2 regions of the Kineococcus rugosus genome follow, and region 2 is predicted to be linked to the other one. Evidence: predicted binding sites of a transcription regulator. Region 2 holds the regulator's gene; the other holds the start of a gene.
What was found. Region 2 encodes LexA, which represses DNA repair genes until DNA is damaged. Its sites were predicted from a motif close to TCGAACANNTGTTCGA; they were not measured.

Region 1: the regulator LexA is predicted to act here: its motif matches at 4,327-4,342, upstream of ACRYM6_RS03435 (DUF6504 family protein).

Annotation. Positions count from the first base shown of each region.
Region 1 covers NZ_JBJLSJ010000004.1:109,651-118,404, reverse strand. The annotation lists gene ACRYM6_RS03445 (DNA polymerase III subunit alpha) at 1-3,215, opposite strand, end outside; gene ACRYM6_RS03440 (SAV_6107 family HEPN domain-containing protein) at 3,295-3,729, opposite strand; gene ACRYM6_RS03435 (DUF6504 family protein) at 3,773-4,189, opposite strand; gene ACRYM6_RS03430 (DUF6318 family protein) at 4,543-5,154, shown strand; gene ACRYM6_RS03425 (hypothetical protein) at 5,541-5,990, shown strand; gene ACRYM6_RS03420 (aminoacyl-tRNA deacylase) at 6,057-6,605, shown strand; gene ACRYM6_RS03415 (alpha/beta fold hydrolase) at 6,602-7,417, shown strand; gene ACRYM6_RS03410 (monooxygenase) at 7,427-8,128, shown strand; gene ACRYM6_RS03405 (carotenoid biosynthesis protein) at 8,194-8,754, shown strand, end outside.
Region 2 covers NZ_JBJLSJ010000028.1:50,287-59,040, forward strand. The annotation lists gene ACRYM6_RS16165 (ATP-dependent DNA helicase) at 1-1,684, shown strand, start outside; gene ACRYM6_RS16170 (aspartate/glutamate racemase family protein) at 1,738-2,403, shown strand; gene lexA (transcriptional repressor LexA) at 2,448-3,200, opposite strand; gene ACRYM6_RS16180 (DUF2277 domain-containing protein) at 3,382-3,651, shown strand; gene ACRYM6_RS16185 (LysM peptidoglycan-binding domain-containing protein) at 3,872-4,315, shown strand; gene nrdR (transcriptional regulator NrdR) at 4,426-4,929, shown strand; gene ACRYM6_RS16195 (proteasome assembly chaperone family protein) at 4,972-5,877, shown strand; gene ACRYM6_RS16200 (pilus assembly protein CpaE) at 5,903-6,358, opposite strand; gene ACRYM6_RS16205 (TraR/DksA family transcriptional regulator) at 6,461-6,811, shown strand; gene ACRYM6_RS16210 (transglutaminase-like domain-containing protein) at 6,854-7,669, opposite strand; gene ACRYM6_RS16215 (NAD(P)-binding oxidoreductase) at 7,735-8,409, shown strand; gene serA (phosphoglycerate dehydrogenase) at 8,509-8,754, shown strand, end outside.

The sequences.
Region 1 (8,754 bases), on a different contig from region 2:
CGGACCCGTTCGGGGCCGGTCATCTCGGGCAGCCCGCTGACGGCGACCTCCTCGGGAGCCCCGCCGAGGTCGAGGGCCAGCTGGACCGCCCCGGCGGAGTCGTCGACGGGACGGGCCGCCCGCGACTGGGCCGCGGCGGCGGCGCGGACGTCCAGGGGCCCGCGCGCCGGGCGCGCCGCCCGCCGCGGGGCGGAGCCGTTCGCGCCGGACCGGCTCCAGCGCTCCAGCTCGGCGACCTGCAGGAGGAGGTCGCGCCGGGTGGTCTTCCCGCGGCGGGGGGCGGGGGCACCGACGCGGTCCAGCGGACGCATGCCGTGCAGGGAGTCCAGCGCACCGGCCAGGACGAGGCGTTCGGCGACCGGCCGGGACGGCCGCGCCCGCTGCCACAGGTCGGCCAGGGACCGGTACGGCTGCCCGGCGACGAGGCGCGTCACCTCCGCCGCCGAGATCCCCTTGACGTCGGTGAGCGAGAGCCGGATCCCGAAACCCGTGCCGTCCGCGACGCCCTCCCCCAGGCCGTCGGCGTTGCGCGCGCCGCCACCGCCGAGCCAGGGGTCGAGGGTGTCGCCGGGGAGGGGTTCGGGGGGGTCGGTCCTCTCGACGCGGTAGGTGTCGCCGGAGGCGTTGACGTCGAGGCCGAGGACGGTGATGCCGAGGTTCCGCGCGTCGTCGAGGATCAGCCGCTTGGGGTACATGCCCGGGTCGTGGGTGAGGACGCCCGCGAGGAACGCCGCCGGGTGGTGCGCCTTGAGCCACGCCGACTGGTACGTCGGGAGGGCGAAGGCCGCCGCGTGCGCCTTGCAGAAGCCGAACGAGGCGAACGCGGTGAGGACGTCCCAGATCCGGTCGACCGTCGCCGGGGGGTAACCGCGCTCCAGGGCCAGCCGGCGGAACTGCGGTTCCACCTCCTCCTGCCCGGCCCGGGTCCCCAGGTGGCGGCGGTACTCGTCGGACCGGGCCAGGTCGTGCCCGGTGGTGGCCCGGATGATCTCGATGACCTGCTCGTGGAAGACGACGACCCCGCCGGTGGGTCCCAGGACGTGCGCCAGCCGCTCGTCGAGGTGGTCGGGCGCGGCCCAGCCCTGCCGGACCTCCAGGAACGGGGTGACCATGTCGGACTTCACCGGGCCGGGGCGGAACAGGGAGATGTCGACGATGACGTCGTCGAAGGTCCGCGGCCCGAACTTCCCGATCAGTTCGCGCTGCCCCGGGGACTCGATCTGGAAGCACCCCAGGGTCCGGGTGGACCGGATGAGCTCGTAGGTGGAGGGGTCGTCGAGGGGGACCTGACCGCGGTCGTCGAGGTCCACCTCGACCTGCTCGACCCGGGCGACCTCCCGGACGGCGTGGGCCATCGCGGACTGCATCCGGATCCCCAGGACGTCGAGCTTCAGCAGACCCAGGTCCTCGACGTCGTCCTTGTCGAACTGGCTCATCGGGAAGCCCTTCCAGCTGGCCTCCACCGGGATCCGTCCCAGGAGGCCGGGGTTGGACAGCACGACGCCGCAGGGGTGCAGGGCGACGTGCCGGGGCAGGCCGTCGAGGCGCCCGACGAGGTCGAAGAACACCTCGAGGCGTTCCTCGGCCAGGCCGCTGCGCCGGAGCTCGGGCAGTTCGGCGATGGCGGTGCGGGCGTCGCGGGCGCGCAGGTGCGGGAACGAGGTCGCGATGGCGTCGACCTCACCGGGGGGCAGTCCGAGCGCGGCGCCGACGTCGCGGACGGCGTGCCGGACCCGGTAGCTGTCCATCATCGAGACGCAGGTCACGCGCTCGGCCCCGAACCGGTCGAGGATCGCGGCGTAGACGTCCTCGCGCCGGGCGGACTCGACGTCGAGGTCGATGTCCGGCAACTGCCGGCGCAGGGGGTTGAGGAACCGTTCCACGAGCAGGCGGTGCTGGAGCGGTTCGACGTCGGAGACGCGCAGCAGGTGGTTGACGATGCTGCCCGCGCCCGAACCGCGGGCGGCGACCCGGACCCCCATCGCCCGGGTGAGGTCGCAGACGTCGGCGACGGTGAGGAAGTAGCTGGCGAACCCCGTCGTCCGGACGATCGCGAGTTCGTGGTCGAGGCGGTCCCGGACCCGCCTCTCGAGCCCGCGGTCGGCGCCCGGGTACCGGTGGGCGATCCCCGCCTCGCACCGCGCGGCGAGGACGGCGTCCCGGTCGGCGTCCTCGCGCAGCCCGAGCGCGGCGGGGTCGGGCAGGTGGTGGGTCCCGACACCGAGGTCGCTCGCGGGGTCCTGCCGGGCCCGTCCGGCGAGGTGGTGGGTGGCCTCCAGGAGTTCGGCGGCGGCGGCCGGGTCACCCGCGGCGCGGGCGACCTCGACCGCCGTGCGCACCATGCCGGGGGTGGGCACGAGGTGCCCCTGGCCGTTGACCCGGTCGGTGTGCCGGGCCCCCAGCGGCACCAGCCGGCGGATCGCGTCGAGCAGGTCGGCGGTCAGCGCGCCGTCCGGGCCGGCCGAGCGCACCGCCGCGGTGAGCACGGCGGGAACCCCCGCGGCGCGCGCGAGGGCGAGCACCCGGGCGGCGTGCTCGACGCTGCGGGCCGTCCCCGGGGGGGCGTGGTGGCAGACGACCTCCACGTGCAGGGAACCGTCCGGGAGGACCTCGCGCCAGGCCCGCAGGACGGCGCGGGCCAGGTCGTCGCGCCGGGCGAGCACCGCCCGCCCCAGTTCGGAGTCCGGGCCGAGCAGGACGGCCAGGGCGGGGCGCCCGCTGGGCCCGTCCGCGTGGGAACCGACGAGTTCCAGGCTGCTGACGGGTTTCCCGCGCTCCCCGCCGAGGTGCGTCGCGCTCACCAGCCGGCACAGCGCCGCCCACCCGTTGCCCGCGCCGCAGTCGCCGGCCCCCAGCGCGAGGACGGTGGCGCGGGGGAACCGCGGGTCGACCACCGGGCCGCCCCGGGCAGGGGTCCGCGCGGGCCCGCGCCGCAGGCGGACCGAGGGGTCGGCCCATCCGGGGAGGTCGTCGGCCAGCCCGGTGGGTGCGGTGGCCAGGTCGACCCCGAGGACGGGGGCGAGACCGGCCCGCTCGCAGGCCCGGACGAACTTCACCGCCCCGTACAGGCCGTCGCGGTCGGTCAGGGCCACGGTCGACATCCCGAGGTCGGCCGCCCGGGAGACGAGGTCGGCGGGGGTCGAGGTCCCGTAGCGCAACGAGTACGCCGACGCGACGTGCAGGTGCGGGAACGGGGTGGTGCGTGGGGCGGTCATGGGACGTCCTTCGGAACGTGCCCGTGGGGAAGACCGGGTGGGTCCTGGTTCTGCGGTCCGGAGCGGCGGCGCCGCGGGGTCAGCCGGCGATCGGCAGGGCGCTCAGCCCGAGCATCGACTCGACCACGCGGTGGAACCGTTCGGCGTCGGCGAGCAGGTCGTCGGCCGCCGCCGCGTCCACGACCCCGACGCGGCCCGCCTCGACGGCCGCGCGGACGGAGGCGGTCAGCGCGAACCGGTCCGCCCAACCCTGCAACGCCGGGTCGAAGGCGGGCAGCATCTCCCACACGCTGCGCGGACCCCCGCCGCGACGACCCCGCGCGGGGCGGCCGTTGAGCGCGACGAGCGCGGCCCCGGCCCGGAGCGCGGCCAGGTGGGCGTGGACGTACCGCTCGGCCACGTCCTCGGCGCGCAGCGCGGTGAGCAGTTCGTCCTCGCAGCGGGCGAGGAGGTCGAGAGCGGCCGTCGTCAGCGGACGGGGGACGCCAGCGGGGACGTCGAAGCGGGTGGACATCGCGTGCACCTCCGGTCGGTCTGATCGGTTCTCGTCGACGGCCTCAGTCGCTGACCCGCAGCAACTGCCAGTCCTCCGACGCTTCGGAGGAAGAACTACCAGCGACCTCCGACACGACCGCCGTCCCCGGCGCCACCGGCCGGGCCAGGTCGTAGACGCCCCAGCCGCCGGTGCGGCCGGAACCGGCCTCCACGCGGAAGACCTCACGCTCGAGGTCGCCGATCTCCAGGACGGGACGCGCGCGACGGTCCCGGGTGGCGCCGGGGTCGGTGGCGTCGCCGTGGACGGCGGCGATCGCGGCGTGCTCCCACCAGGCGCTGCGCTCGCGCCAGCGGGACAGGACCTCGCGGACCACGTAGAGCCTGCCGCGCCAGATGAACTGGACCGGACCCCGGCCCCCCTCGGCCAGTTCGCCGGACCGGACGTGCACCTCGTCGGAGAACCGTCGCACCTTCGTCACCCTCCCCACTCGAGCCGGCGCCGCGGCGGACCGCGCGGCGCGGTGAGCCGGGGGAAGCGGCCCGCGAGGACGCACCCGGGTGCGGCCCGGGGAGCTTCCCCTCCCACCGGACCGCACCGCGAGTGGCCTCGTCGTGTTCGAACACCGGTTCGAACACACCTCGAAGCTACACCACGGCCCTCGGCGTCCGTCAACGCCGAACGGGTTGTCCACACGACGGGGAGTCGCGGTCCGAGCGCCGAGGGTGACCCGGCCGGGGCCCCTCCCGGACCGTCACCCGAACGGCCGACAGGTTGTCCACAGCGCGCCGTCCGGCGCCCCCGGCGACCCGGGGAACGTGGGAGCGTGCGCCGGTGATCCAGCTCCGTCCCCTCACCGCGACCGCCACCGGGCTCGTGTGCCTCGGACTGCTCGTCGGGTGTTCGAACGAGGAAGCCGCGCCGCAGGCACCCATTGCGGCAGGGTCCGACACGACAAGCACTGAACGGCCAGGAGAAGCCGGAACTGCAAGCTTTGGAACCCGCCCCTCGGCGGAGGCCCTTCCTCCTGCTCCACCGCAGAGCGAGCTCAGCAAAACCTTCACTCCGGACGGCGCGAGCGCCTTCGCGGCGTACTTCGAGCACGTGATGAACCACGCCAGAGAGACAGGCGATTCGACCCTGCTTCGTCGCATCTCAACCGAGGACTGCACCGGGTGCGCGGCATACGCCGATGAGATCGACGCCTATCGAGAGGCGGGGTACGTCAGCACTGGAACGATCTTGGAGTTCCACGGGACGCGAATCCTCTCCTGGGATCCAGAAGCGGGAGAGACCGACATGGACGTCGAACTCTCTCGGCCAGCGCACCAGCTCCTCCGCTCGGACGGCACTTTGATCGAAGACGTCCCGGCAGCGCCAGAACTCACGGGTTATCTCTGGTTGAAGTGGATCGAGGGTCGTTGGGCCGTGCGGGAGGTGGAGTGAGAGCGATCACGCCGGTAGCTCCGGCAGTCCTGCTAGTTGCACTGATGGCACCCGCGAACGCGCACGCCTCGGTCTCGGACCGCGCCCACGCGGACGGCGATGGCGTCAAGGTCGGTGCTTGGCAGAGGCATCCGGGAAGCGGAGCGCAGCCCCCCAGGAGAACAGCTAGAGGCGGGAAGACGGGTCAGCCCGTCACCGTCGTACGCACGCCCGCCTGCGGCGGCAACAGCCCGGAGGGCTTCCGCAACGACAACTATTGCGGCGCCTCCGACAACACGTGCCCCCCGGGGCAGACCTTCGCCACGACGTGGATCCAGGTCGCAGGGCAGGCCCGCTGGACCAACGACGGAACGCGGTGCACGAGCGACGCCCCAGCGGGTCAGCCCGTGGTCATCCCGGCCGTCACGGTCTCCGACCTGCGCCGGGTCGGCCTGCCGCCCAGCCCGGTGCACCTGCAGCCGGGCACCGGGGAGGCGATCCTGAACGTCCCCCTGGTGCTGCACACCACCGGCGGGACGGTCACCCGGGACACGACCGTGCTGGGGTTCCCGGTCACGATCCGCGCCACCCCGACCAGCTGGACGTGGGACCTCGGGGACGGGCGGAGGATCGGGCCGACGAGCGACCCGGGGCGGCCGTACCCGCACCAGACGCTGACCCACGCGTACACCGAGCCCGGCGACCGCGCGATCACCCTCACGACCACCTGGTCCGGGGAGTACACGATCGCCGGGCTGCCCTACCGCCCCATCGAGGGGACCGCGACCACGACGTCCCCGGCCGTGGGCGTGCACGTCCTCAGCGGGAGCAACGTGCTGGTGGCCGAGGAGGGGTGAGGCGCTCCCCGGCCACCGGGCCGCTCGGGGCGACGGGGAACGGGAACGGTTCTACGCTGAGGGTGCATGAGGTGGATGCCGCGTCAGGAACCGGCCACGGGCGGTGGTTCCCTGACGACCGCCCCCTCCGACCGGCCCTCCGTGCTGCACGTGCCCGCCGTCGAGTGCACGGCGGGAGCGCTGCTGGACCTGGACGCGGCCGGTGAGGTCCGGGAGGTGCCGGTCCCCCCGGGGGACACCGCCGCGCTGGCGCGGCACCTGCGGGTGCCGGTGGCGGCGATCGCCGCCACGGCGGTCCTGCGCACCCGCGACGACCGCCACCTGTTCGTCATCTCCTCCGCGGCCCACCCGTTGTTCCTCCCCGCGCTGGCGGCCGTGCTGTGCGAACCGGAGCTGTTCCGCGACGACGACACGGACGTCCTGCGGCGCACCGGGTCGGTCCTGGGCTCGGCGTCCCCCCTGGGCCTGTCGGAGCCGTTGCCGACGTTCGTCGACGTCGCCCTGGCCCCGCACCAGGACGTGTGGGTGCCGGCGGGCCACCCGCACGCCGTCTTCCGCACCCGCTACGACGAGCTCCTGCGCCTGACGGGGGGCCACCCCGTCGAACTCGGATGACCGAGCTGATCGAGGGGTTCGCCGTCCACCGCACGGGGTCGTCCGACCCCGCCCGCCCGCTCCTGGTGCTCGTGCACGGCCTGGGCGGAGCCGCCTCGGCGTGGTCGCTGATGGTGCCGCACCTGGCCGCCGACCACCGGGTCGTCCTAGTGGACCTGCCCGGTCACGGGGGCGCCCCGCCGGTCCCCCCGGAGAGCATGACGCCCCGCGCCCTGGGGGCGCGGCTGCGGCGGTTCGCCGCGGCGCAGGGGGAACCGGTGCACCTGGTGGGGCACTCCCTGGGGGGCTGGATCACCCTGGAGGCGGCGGCCGGGGAACGGGACGGCGCCGTCGCCGACGTGACGGCCTTCACGCCCGCGGGGTTGTGGACCACGCCCCGTCGCCGCCCGCCGCTGCTGCCGACGGGGCAGCAGTTCGCCCGGCTCGCCGGGCGGCTGCCCGGCCGGGTCGCGACCACCCGGGTCGGGGTGACGATCGCGCTGGCCGCGACGAGCACGGCACCGCGCAGCCTGCCCGTCGAGGTCGTCCGCGACGCGCTGGCCGCCATCGCGACGGCCCCCGGGTACGTGGCCGCCGACGCCGGCATCGCCGCGGGGGCCTTCACCGGCGCCGAGGACGTCCGCGCACCGGTGACGGTCGTCGCGGGCGGCCGGGACAGGGTGCTCCCCCCGCAGTTCTGCCGCCGGGAGGCGGCCCCGGCGCACGCGCGGTGGATCGTCTGGCCCGAGTGCGGGCACGTCCCGCCGTGGGACCGGCCGGCCGACTGCGCGGTGGTGGTGCGCGAACAGGTCGGCACCACCGTCCCCGGGTAGCCTCACCCGGTGCCCGCCCCGCAGCTCGTCACGCTCGACGTCTGGACCGTTGCGGCGCAGGACGTCCCCCGCGCCCTGTGGCGGATGGCCGCCGACCGCCCGGTCCTGCCCCGGCTGCCCGGGGCCCGCTTCGCCAAGCTCCTGGGCACCGGCGACGGCCGCACCTTCACCGTCCGGGACGCCGACCCGCTGCGCTGGGCGGCCCTGGTGGCGTGGGACTCCCCCGCCGACGCCGAACGGTTCGAGACCTCGCGACCGGCCCGGGCGTGGGCCGGCATCGCCCGCGAGCGCGCCCAGTTCCGGCTCGCGCCGCGCAGCAGCCGCGGTCGCTGGTCGGGGCGCGAGCCCTTCGGCGGCTCGGGGTCCGGCCCCGCGGCGGACGGCGACGGGCCGGTGGCCTCCATCACCCGCGCCCGCCTGCGCCCGCACCGGGCCGCCTCGTTCTGGCGGGCGGTGCCGCCGGTGGCCGCCGAGCTGCACGCGGTGCCGGGCCTGCGCTGCGCGTTCGGGATCGGTGAGGCCCCGCTGGGGTTCCAGGGCACGTTCTCGCTGTGGGACTCCACGCGGGCGCTGCGCGAGTTCGCCCACCGGGGGGCCGCGCACCGCGACGTCATGGTCCGCACCCCGCGGGAGGGCTGGTACGCCGAGGAGCTGTTCGCGCGGTTCGACGTCGTGGGGGTGCGCGGCACCCTGGGCGGCCGGACCCCGTGAGGTGGCCCGGCGCGCTCCCGGGCCCCGCGCGGCCGGTGTCGCACTGCGTCCCTAGAGTGCTGGACGTGCTCTCCCCCCGCGCCCGAACGCTCACCGGAGTCCTGCCCGGCGCCCTCGCGGGGGGTGCCGTCCTGTCCCAGGTGGCCTACCCGCTGCTGCGCGGGGAAGCCCTGCGGCGCACCACCATCGGGTCGGTCGCGGCCTTCGCCGCCGCCTCGGTCGCCGACGCGGCCCGGCGCGGCGGCCTGCGCGCGGCGGCGACGACGCTCGCGGTCGCCGGCGGGCTGGGGCTGGCCGCGGAGGCGGTCGGGACCCGCACGGGCCTGCCGTTCGGCCGGTACCGCTACGCCGGGACCCTCGGCCCGCAGGTCCTGGGCGTGCCCGTGGTGGTGCCGCTGGCCTGGACGATGCTCGCGCACCCCGCGGTCCGGCTGGGGCGGCACCTGGCGAGGGACCTCCCGGGGGCGCGCCGGGACGTCGTCACCGTCGCGGCCGCCGCCTGGACGCTCGCCTCCTGGGACCTCTTCCTCGACCCGCAGATGACCGCCGCGGGGCACTGGACCTTCGGGACGCCGAGGCCGCACCTGCCGGGGGTCCCGGGGATCCCGCTGTCCAACTACGCGGGC
Region 2 (8,754 bases):
CAAGGGCCGGGCGAACTACCTGTGCCGCAACAAGCTCGACGGCGGATTCCCCACCGACGAGGGCGCCCTGTTCGACATCGCCGCCCCCACCGTCGCGGCGAGCGGCGCCGGCGGGGACGCCGGGCGGCTGGGCCGCGAGGTGGTGCGGCTGCGCGAGTGGGCCGCGACGACCGAGACCGGCGACCGCGACGAGCTGGACCCCGGGGTCAGCGACCGCGCCTGGCGGCAGGTGTCCGTCTCGGCCCGCGAGTGCCTGGGGTCCCAGCGCTGCCCGGTGGCCGCCGAGTGCTTCTCCGAGCGGGTGCGGGCCCGGGCCCGCCAGGTCGACGTCGTCGTCACCAACCACGCCATGACGGCCATCGACGCCCTGGAGAACAGCGGGCTGCTGCTGCCCGAGCACGACGTGCTCGTCGTCGACGAGGCCCACGAACTGGCCGACCGGGTGACGGCCGTGGCGACGGCGGAGCTGTCCGCCTCGGTGCTGCACACCGCGTCCCGGCGCCTGCGCCGCTCGGCCGGCATCGTCGCCGAGGCCCTCGACGACGCCGCGGTCGCCCTGGAGGCCGCGCTGGAGGAGGCCCCGCCGGGCCGGCTGGACCGGTGGCCCGACGCGCTGGCCGACGCCGTCGTCGCCGTGCGCGACGCCGCCCGGCAGGCGCTGAGCGACCTCAAGGACGCCGGCGAGTCCGCCGGCAAGGAGGAGGACCCCGAGTCCCGCGGAGCCCGGCACCTGGCGCGCGCCGCCGTCCAGGAGGTCTTCTCGGTCGCCGAGCGGCTGGCCGCTGAGGTGGGCCGGGACGCCCAGGACGGTCACGACGTGGCGTGGGTGACCGCGGGCTTCGGGGCGGCCTCGCGGCCGCCGTCCCTGCACATCGCGCCGCTGTCGGTCGCGGGCCTGCTGCGGGAGAGGCTGTTCAGCGAGCGGACCGTCGTCGCCACGTCGGCGACCCTGACGCTGGGCGGGTCCTTCGACCCCGTCGCCGGCGCCTTCGGGCTCAAGGGCGCCAAGGGGGCCGGCACGGCCTGGACGGGGGTCGACGTCGGCAGCCCGTTCGACTACCCCCGGCAGGGGATCCTCTACGTCGCCCGGCACCTGCCCCCGCCGGGGCGGGCCGGGGCGGGTGAGGCGGCGATGGACGAGCTGGCGGCGCTCGTGGAGGCCGCCGGGGGGCGCACCCTGGGGCTGTTCTCCTCGCGCCGGGCGGCCGAGGAGGCCGCCGAGGCGCTGCGCCGGCGCGTCTCGACGCCGGTGCTGTGCCAGGGCGACGACCGGCTGCCCAAGCTCGTCCGGGACTTCACCGACGACCCCGCCACGACGCTGGTCGGGACGATGTCGCTGTGGCAGGGCGTCGACGTGCCCGGCGCCAGCTGCTCGCTGGTGGTCATCGACCGCATCCCCTTCCCCCGCCCCGACGACCCGCTCATGTCGGCGCGGGCCCGGGCCGTGGACGCGGCCGGCGGCAACGGGTTCCTGACCGTCTCGGTGTCCCACGCGGCCGTCCGGCTGGCCCAGGGGGCGGGGCGGCTGATCCGGGCGGCGGAGGACAAGGGGGTCGTCGCCGTCCTGGACTCCCGGCTGGCCACGGCCCGCTACGGCGGGTTCCTGCGCGAGTCGCTGCCGGACTTCTGGGCGACGACGTCGACGGATACGGTGCTGGCGGCGCTGCGGCGGCTGAGCGAGTGACGTCCGCGACACCTCCTGGTGGTGGGGGGCCACGGGCGTGGCATCCTCGCTCTGTGGCCACCGTCGGCTTCCTGCACACCGCGCACGCCCACGTGCGCACCTTCCGCGACCTGCTGGCCGAACGGGACGACACCGTCGCTGATCGGCACCTCGTGGACACCGGCCTGCTCGCGGCCGCTCGGGCCCGGGGGCCCGAGGCCGTGCGCGCCGCCCTGGGCGACCGGCTGCGCCGGCTGGTGGCCGAGGGGGCCGACGTCGTCGTCTGCACGTGCTCGACGGTCGGGGCGACGGCTGAGGCCGTCGGCGCCGAGCTCGGCCTGCGGGTGGTGCGCGTGGACCGCCCGATGGCGGAGGCGGCCGTGCTGGCCGGGCGGCGGGTCGCCGTGGTCAGCTCGCTGGACGAGGCGGCCGCCACGCTCGTCCCGCTGCTGCGGGAGTGCGCCGAGGACACCGGTCGCCGCGTCGACTTCGTCGAGGTGCGCTGCACCGGGACGTGGGCGGCGTTCGAGTCCGGGGACCTGCTGACCTACACGACCGGGGTGGCCGACACGGTCCGCCGGGCGCTGCGGCCGCTGGACCCGCCGGTCGACGTCGTCGTGCTGGCCCAGGCGAGCATGGTCGACGCAGCGCCGTTGCTGCGCGACCTCAGCGTCCCGGTGCTCACCTCACCGCGGCTGGCGGTCGAGGCGGCCGTCGAGCTGGTGCTGCCGGTGCGCTGAACCGGCGCCGGGCTGGCGACGGGCCGGCGACGGGTCCGCGCGGGTCACAGGCTCCGCAGGACGGCGGTGACCCGGCCCAGGACGGTGGCCTCGTCGCCGTCGATCGGGTCGAACAGCGGGTTGCGGGGCAGCAGCTTGACGTGGCCGTCCTTGCGCTGCAGCACCTTCACCGTCGCCTCGCCGTCGATCATGGCGGCGACGACGTCCCCGTTCTCGGCCGTCGGCTGCCGGCGCACGACCACCCAGTCGCCGTCGCAGATGGCCGCCTCGATCATCGACTCGCCCACGACGCGGAGCACGAAGTGCTCCCCGGCGCCGATCAGCTGCGCCGGCAGCGGGAACACCTCCTCGACGAGCTGCTCGGCGAGGATGGGGCCACCGGCGGCGATGCGGCCCACGAGGGGCACGTACGCGGGGGCGGGGTGGCTGTCGGCGGCCGCGCCGTCGACGCCGTTGACGCCGTCCACCACGCCCCACCCCGACCGCGGGGGCGGGGAGACGACCTCGAGGGTGCGGGGGCGGCGCGGGTCCTTGCGCAGGAACCCCAGCCTCTCGAGGGTCTTGACCTGGTGGGCGACGCTGGAGGGGCTCGTCAGGCCCACGGCCTGCCCGATCTCCCGCATGCTCGGCGGGTACCCGCGCTGGTCGACGCAGTCCTTGATGGCGTGCAGGACCCGGCGCTGCCGCTGGGTGAGCCCGTCGCGCGCCAGGGGAGGGTCGGGGAACTCGTGGACCGTCCCGAGCGCCTGCTCCGTCACGGGTCCGCTCTCGTCGGTGCCGTCCAGCACGTCGGCCACGTCCTTCTCCCTGTCCGATGGTCACCCGGGGCGCTGCGCGGTGCCGCGTGGTCGGTCGAGCTCGCCGACCGCCCGGTGGAGCAACGTTAGCCACCCGGCCCCCGGGCATCAAACACGTGTTCGAACCCGGCGTGTCGACCAGGCCCTGGTCGGGTGCCGGGACGCTGCCTAGGCTCGTCCCATGTGCCGGAACATCCGCCAGCTGCACAACTTCGAACCGCCCGCCACGGGCGAGGAGGTGCGGGCGGCGGCCCTGCAGTACGTGCGCAAGGTCGCCGGGACGACGAAGCCGTCGGCGCGCAACCAGGAGGCGTTCGACCGCGCCGTCGCGGCCGTCGCGCACGCCACCGAGCACCTCCTGGACGACCTCGTCACCGCCGCCCCGCCGAAGGACCGCGAGGTCGAGGCGGCCCGGGCGCGCGAGCGGGCGGCCAGGCGGTACGCCTCCTGACGAGGGCCTGGACGTCGTCGCAGGTCAGCGCGTCTGTCGGAGGGCGGTGGCAGCGTCTGCCCGCGTCACCCCCCCCGGTGCGCCCGGGGGCCGGCCGTCGCGGTCGGCCTCCCCGGGCCCCTGCGGGGGTTGCGCTCCACCGTTCGAACGGTGGTAGAACAGACGCGCCCGATCGAACACCCGTTCGATCGCGGCGACCCCGAGATGGAGGCCCACGCTCGTGAGCACCACCGCCCTCGTCCTGCCCTGCGAGCCGTCGCAGCCGTTCCTCGCCCGGCCGTCCCGCGCGGCGGCGCACCGGCCCCCGCGCGCCCGGCACGACCGCCGCCGCCCCCGTCCGGTCCGCCACCCGCACGCGGGCACCACCGGTCTGCGCCTGACCCGCCGCGGCCGCCTGCTCGTCACCTGCACCGCGGCCACCGCGCTCACCGGGGCGGTCGTGGCCGTCACCGGTGCCCTCACCGGGGCCTCGGCGGGGGTCCACCGGGCACCGGCAGCCGTCGTCGTCACGGTCCAGCCGGGTCAGACGCTGTCGGCCATCGCCTCCGGCTGGGCCCCCCGCGAGGACTGGCGGGAGGTCGCCGGGCGGATCGTCCAGCTCAACGAGATGCCCTCGATGACGGTCTCGGCGGGGCAGCGGCTCGTGATGCCGACCCGGGACTGAGACCCGTGGACACCCCGGGGGCGACCGGTCCGGTTGCCCGTCCTCCCCGTCCGGACGTACGGTCGAGCCTTGGCCAGGCCTGTCGTTCGGTCGCGGGGGAGGAACTCGGGGTGCACTGCCCGTTCTGCCGGCACGAGGATTCCCGTGTCGTGGACTCCCGCACGACGGACGACGGCAGCTCGATCCGTCGCCGTCGGCAGTGTCCCAACTGCTCCAAGCGGTTCACCACGGTCGAGACGGCGAGCCTGACGGTCCTCAAGCGCTCCGGCGCCCCCGAACCCTTCAGCCGCGCCAAGATCGCCTCCGGCGTGCGCAAGGCCTGCCAGGGGCGCCCGGTGTCCGAGGACGACATCGCCCTGCTGGCCCACCGGGTCGAGGAGGCCGTCCGCGCCCAGGGCGCCGCCGAGATCGACGCCCACCAGGTCGGGCTGGCGACGCTGCCGTTCCTCCAGGAGCTCGACGAGGTGGCCTACCTGCGCTTCGCGTCGGTCTACCAGGCCTTCGACTCCCTCGCCGACTTCGAGAAGGCCATCGACCGCCTGCGGGCCGAGCGCGAGGCCGGTCTCGGCCCGCTGGGCCGCCCGGGCGACCAGCCGGCCGTCGCGCGCGGCTGACCCTCGGTCGGCCCACCTCCCCATCCGGAGGATGATGGGCGGATGCTCGATCCGGCCTCCCTGTACTCCTACGAGGGTGAGCGGCCGTCCCTGGTGGAACCGCCCCTCGTCATCGCCCTGTCGGGCTTCATCGACGCCGGCAACGCCGTCCGGCAGACCGTCGAGCACCTGCTGCGGACCTGCCGCAACGACGTCGTCGCCTCGTTCGACGTGGACCAGCTGCACGACTACCGGGCCCGGCGGCCCACGATGACCTTCGGCGGGCAGGACTGGGTGGACTACGAGCCCCCCCGCCTGCAGGTCCACCGGGTCACCGACGAGGACGGGTCCTCGCTGCTGCTGCTGTCCGGTCCCGAACCGGACGTGCAGTGGGAACGCTTCAGCGCGGCGGTGTGGCGGCTGGTGGACGAGCTGGGCGTCGGGCTGGTCACGGTGCTGTCGGCGGCCCCCACGGCCGTCCCGCACACCCGTCCCGCCGGGGTGACCGCCAGCGCCACCCGGCCCGAGCTGCTGGACGGGTTCCGCACCTGGGACCTGGAGGCGCAGGTGCCCGCGCACGCCTCGGCGCTGGTCCACCTGCGCGGCGGCCAGGCCGGCCGCGACGTCGTGTCGGTGCTGGCGCACGTGCCGCACTACCTCGCCGGCAGCGACTACCCCGACGCCGCGGCCGTGCTGGTGCGCACGCTGTCGGGCACGACGGGGGTCGCCGTTCCGGTGCAGTCGCTGCAGGAGGCCGCGTCGGCCACCCGCGTCGAGGTGGACCGGCAGGTCGCGGAGTCCCCCGAGGCCGCCGCGGTCGTGACCGCGCTGGAGGAGCAGTACGACGCCTCCGGCGACGAGGGGCGCGGCACCGGCGCCGCGAGCGCCTTCCTGCCCACCGCCGACGAGCTGGGGGAGGAGTTCGAGCGCTTCCTGGCCAAGCGCGAGGAGGACCCCGGCCCGGAGTGAGCCGCCGGCGCGCCGCGGGCCGGGCTCAGGCGGACGCGGTCGCCCCGTCGGTGCCGACGCTGCCCCCGGTCGCCCCGGACAGGTGGTGCAGCAGGGCGAGGGCGTAGGCGTCGGAGGCGTCCGCCGCCTCGAAGGCGTCGGCGCCCCGCTCGTCCAGCAGCAGCACCCGGTGGACCGACCCCCCGGGCGCGTCGCGCCGTTCCAGGCGGGTGAACCGGTCCCCGAGCAGGTCGCGCAGCTGGTGCTCGGCCGGCAACCAGCACGCCTCGGGGCGGTCCACCGAGTCCAGGGCCCACTCGGTCGTGCCGTTGAAGCCGATGAACTGGCCCGTGGGGTGGTCGTGGACCTCGACGGTCATGTCCGAGAGCGTGAAGACGTCCGAGTCCATGTCCCGGTGCGGGATGACGAACCGGTCGCCCGAGGCGGGCTCCCACGGCAGGCCGGCGTCCCGGAGGCGGAGGGCGAGATCGACGGAGATCACCCGACCCAGCATGGACCCACCGGCGCGGCGCGTCTCCCCGGAGCGTCTCCCGAGAGCGTCTCGTGGTGCCGGGAGCGTCGCGACACGGTAGGAACGTCCTCCATGACCGACAGCTCCCTGGACCTCGACGCCGCCCGCGAGCGGCTCACCACCATGCAGCGCGACCTGCGGGCCACGATCGACGACCTCACCGCACGCCTGGAGGCCGGGAGCACCCCCGACGCCGCCGAGGGCGGGCAGGACGCCGGCGACCTCGGCGCGCACGAGCAGCAGGCCGCCGAGAACGAGGGGCTGCTCGAGGGCGCCCGCCGGCGGCTCGACAGCGTGCAGGACGCCCTGAAGCGGCTGGACGCCGGCACCTACGGCATCTCGGTCGTCTCCGGCGAGCCCATCCCCGTCGAGCGGCTCGAGGCGCTGCCGGACGCGGCCACCCTGGCCGGCGAGAAGCTCTGACCCTCCCGCGGCGCTCCGCCCGCGGACCCGCCGGTGGCCCCGCTACGGCAGGGCCACTGCCGCGCGGTGGTCGTCGGCGGGCAGGGCGCCGTCGGTGACCGCGCGCACCGACAGGTGCGTCAGCGCGACCTCCCCCGTCGTGGTGAGGAACGCGGTGTCGGCGGCGTCGCGGCCCGCGGTGATGCGCAGCAGCGCCGGGCGCGGGGCCAGGCCGGTGGCGTCCACGACCCGCCACCGGCCCTGCGGGGCCGCCTCGACGACGGCGTGGAAGTCCGGGACGGCCAGCCCCGGCGCGTAGGCGACCGCCACCCGGGCCGGGACGTCCAGCGCCCGCAGCAGCGCCGCCGTCAGGTGCGCGAAGTCCCGGCACACCCCCCGCCGGTCCAGGAGCGTCTCCAGGGCGCCGTCGCCCGGCGCGCTGGACCCGCTGACGTACCCCGTCCGGGCGCCGACCCAGCCGGCCACGGTCCGCGGCAGGTCCGCGCGCGGCACCGACCCGAACTCGGCGGCCGCGGTCCGGGTCAGCCGGTCCGACGGGCAGAACCGGCTGGGCCGGGTGAACTCCCACCGCTCGGCGGCGCGCAGGGCGTCGTCGGCCGCTGCGGGGTCGGTCGTGGCGGTGGCCCGGTAGGTGACCGTCGTGGTCCCGGCGGGGGCGGTGAACTCGTGCAGGCGGCCGCCGTCGGGCAGGTGCACCTCCCGCACCGGCACGGTACCGGCGGACCCGGTGACCACGAGCGTCTCGGCCCCGACCTCGACGCCGGGCCGGCGGGCGAGGGCGACGAGCAGGGCCGCGCCCACGGGGTGGCCCGCCTCGAACCGCAGCTCGGTGCGGACCGTGGTGCTCAGGCGGTGCACCCGCGCGATCCTGCCCCAGGCGCCCGCGGGGTGCGCGCCGGCACCGGCGTGCCTACGGTCGGTGGATGCGCATCGTCATCGCCGGGGGCCACGGGAAGATCGCCCTGCTGCTGGGGGAGCTGGCCGCGCGGCGGGGCGACGAGGTGGTCGGCCTCGTCCGCGACCCCGCCCAGGTGCCGGACCTGGAGGCGGTGGGCGTGCGGGGGGTGGTGCGCGACCTGGAGGGCTCGCAGGCCGCCGACGTGGCGGGTGACCTGGCCGGGGCCGACGTCGTCGTCTTCGCCGCCGGGGCCGGCCCGGGCAGCGGTGCGGCCCGCAAGGACCTCGTGGACCGCGCCGCGGCGGTCCTGCTGGCCGACGCGGCCCAGCGGGCCGGCGTCGGGGCCTACCTGCTCGTCTCGTCCATCGGGGTGGACTCCGTGCGCGACGGAGCCGTCCCCGACGGGGTCGACGAGGTGTTCCTGGCGTACCTGCGCGCGAAGCTCGCCGCGGAGGAGGACCTGCTGGCCCGCGAGCGGCTGCGGGTGTGCGTGCTGCGCCCGGCGGGGCTGACGGACGACCCGGGGACGGGGAGGGTGCGGCTGGCCGCGGCCGTGGACGCCGGCCGCGTGCCCCGCGCCGACGTGGCCGCGGTGCTGCTGGCGCTGGCGGACCGGCTCGTCGCCGGCCCCGCCCCCGCACCGGTGCTGGGGCTGTGCTCGGGGGAGGAGCCGGTCGCGGACGCCGTGGGCGGGGTCTGAGCCGGCCGCCGCCGGGCCGGTGGGCGGGGCCGGTCCGGACCTGGGCGCCGGGTGCGGGAGACTGGAGACCCGACCGCGTCGCTGAGCTGGAGGAACACCGTGTCCGCCCCCGACCTCGCCCCCGCCCCCCTCGGGCGTGCGCTCCTGCTGGAGAACATCCACGCCGACGCCCGGACGCTGCTGTCCGAGGCCGGTTGGGAGGTCGAGACCGCGTCCGGGGCGCTCGACGAGACCGAGCTGCTCGAACGCCTCCCCGGGGTGTCCCTGCTGGGCATCCGCTCCCAGACCCAGGTCACCGCCAAGGTCCTGGACAACGCGCCGGACCTGCGGGCCGTCGGGGCGTTC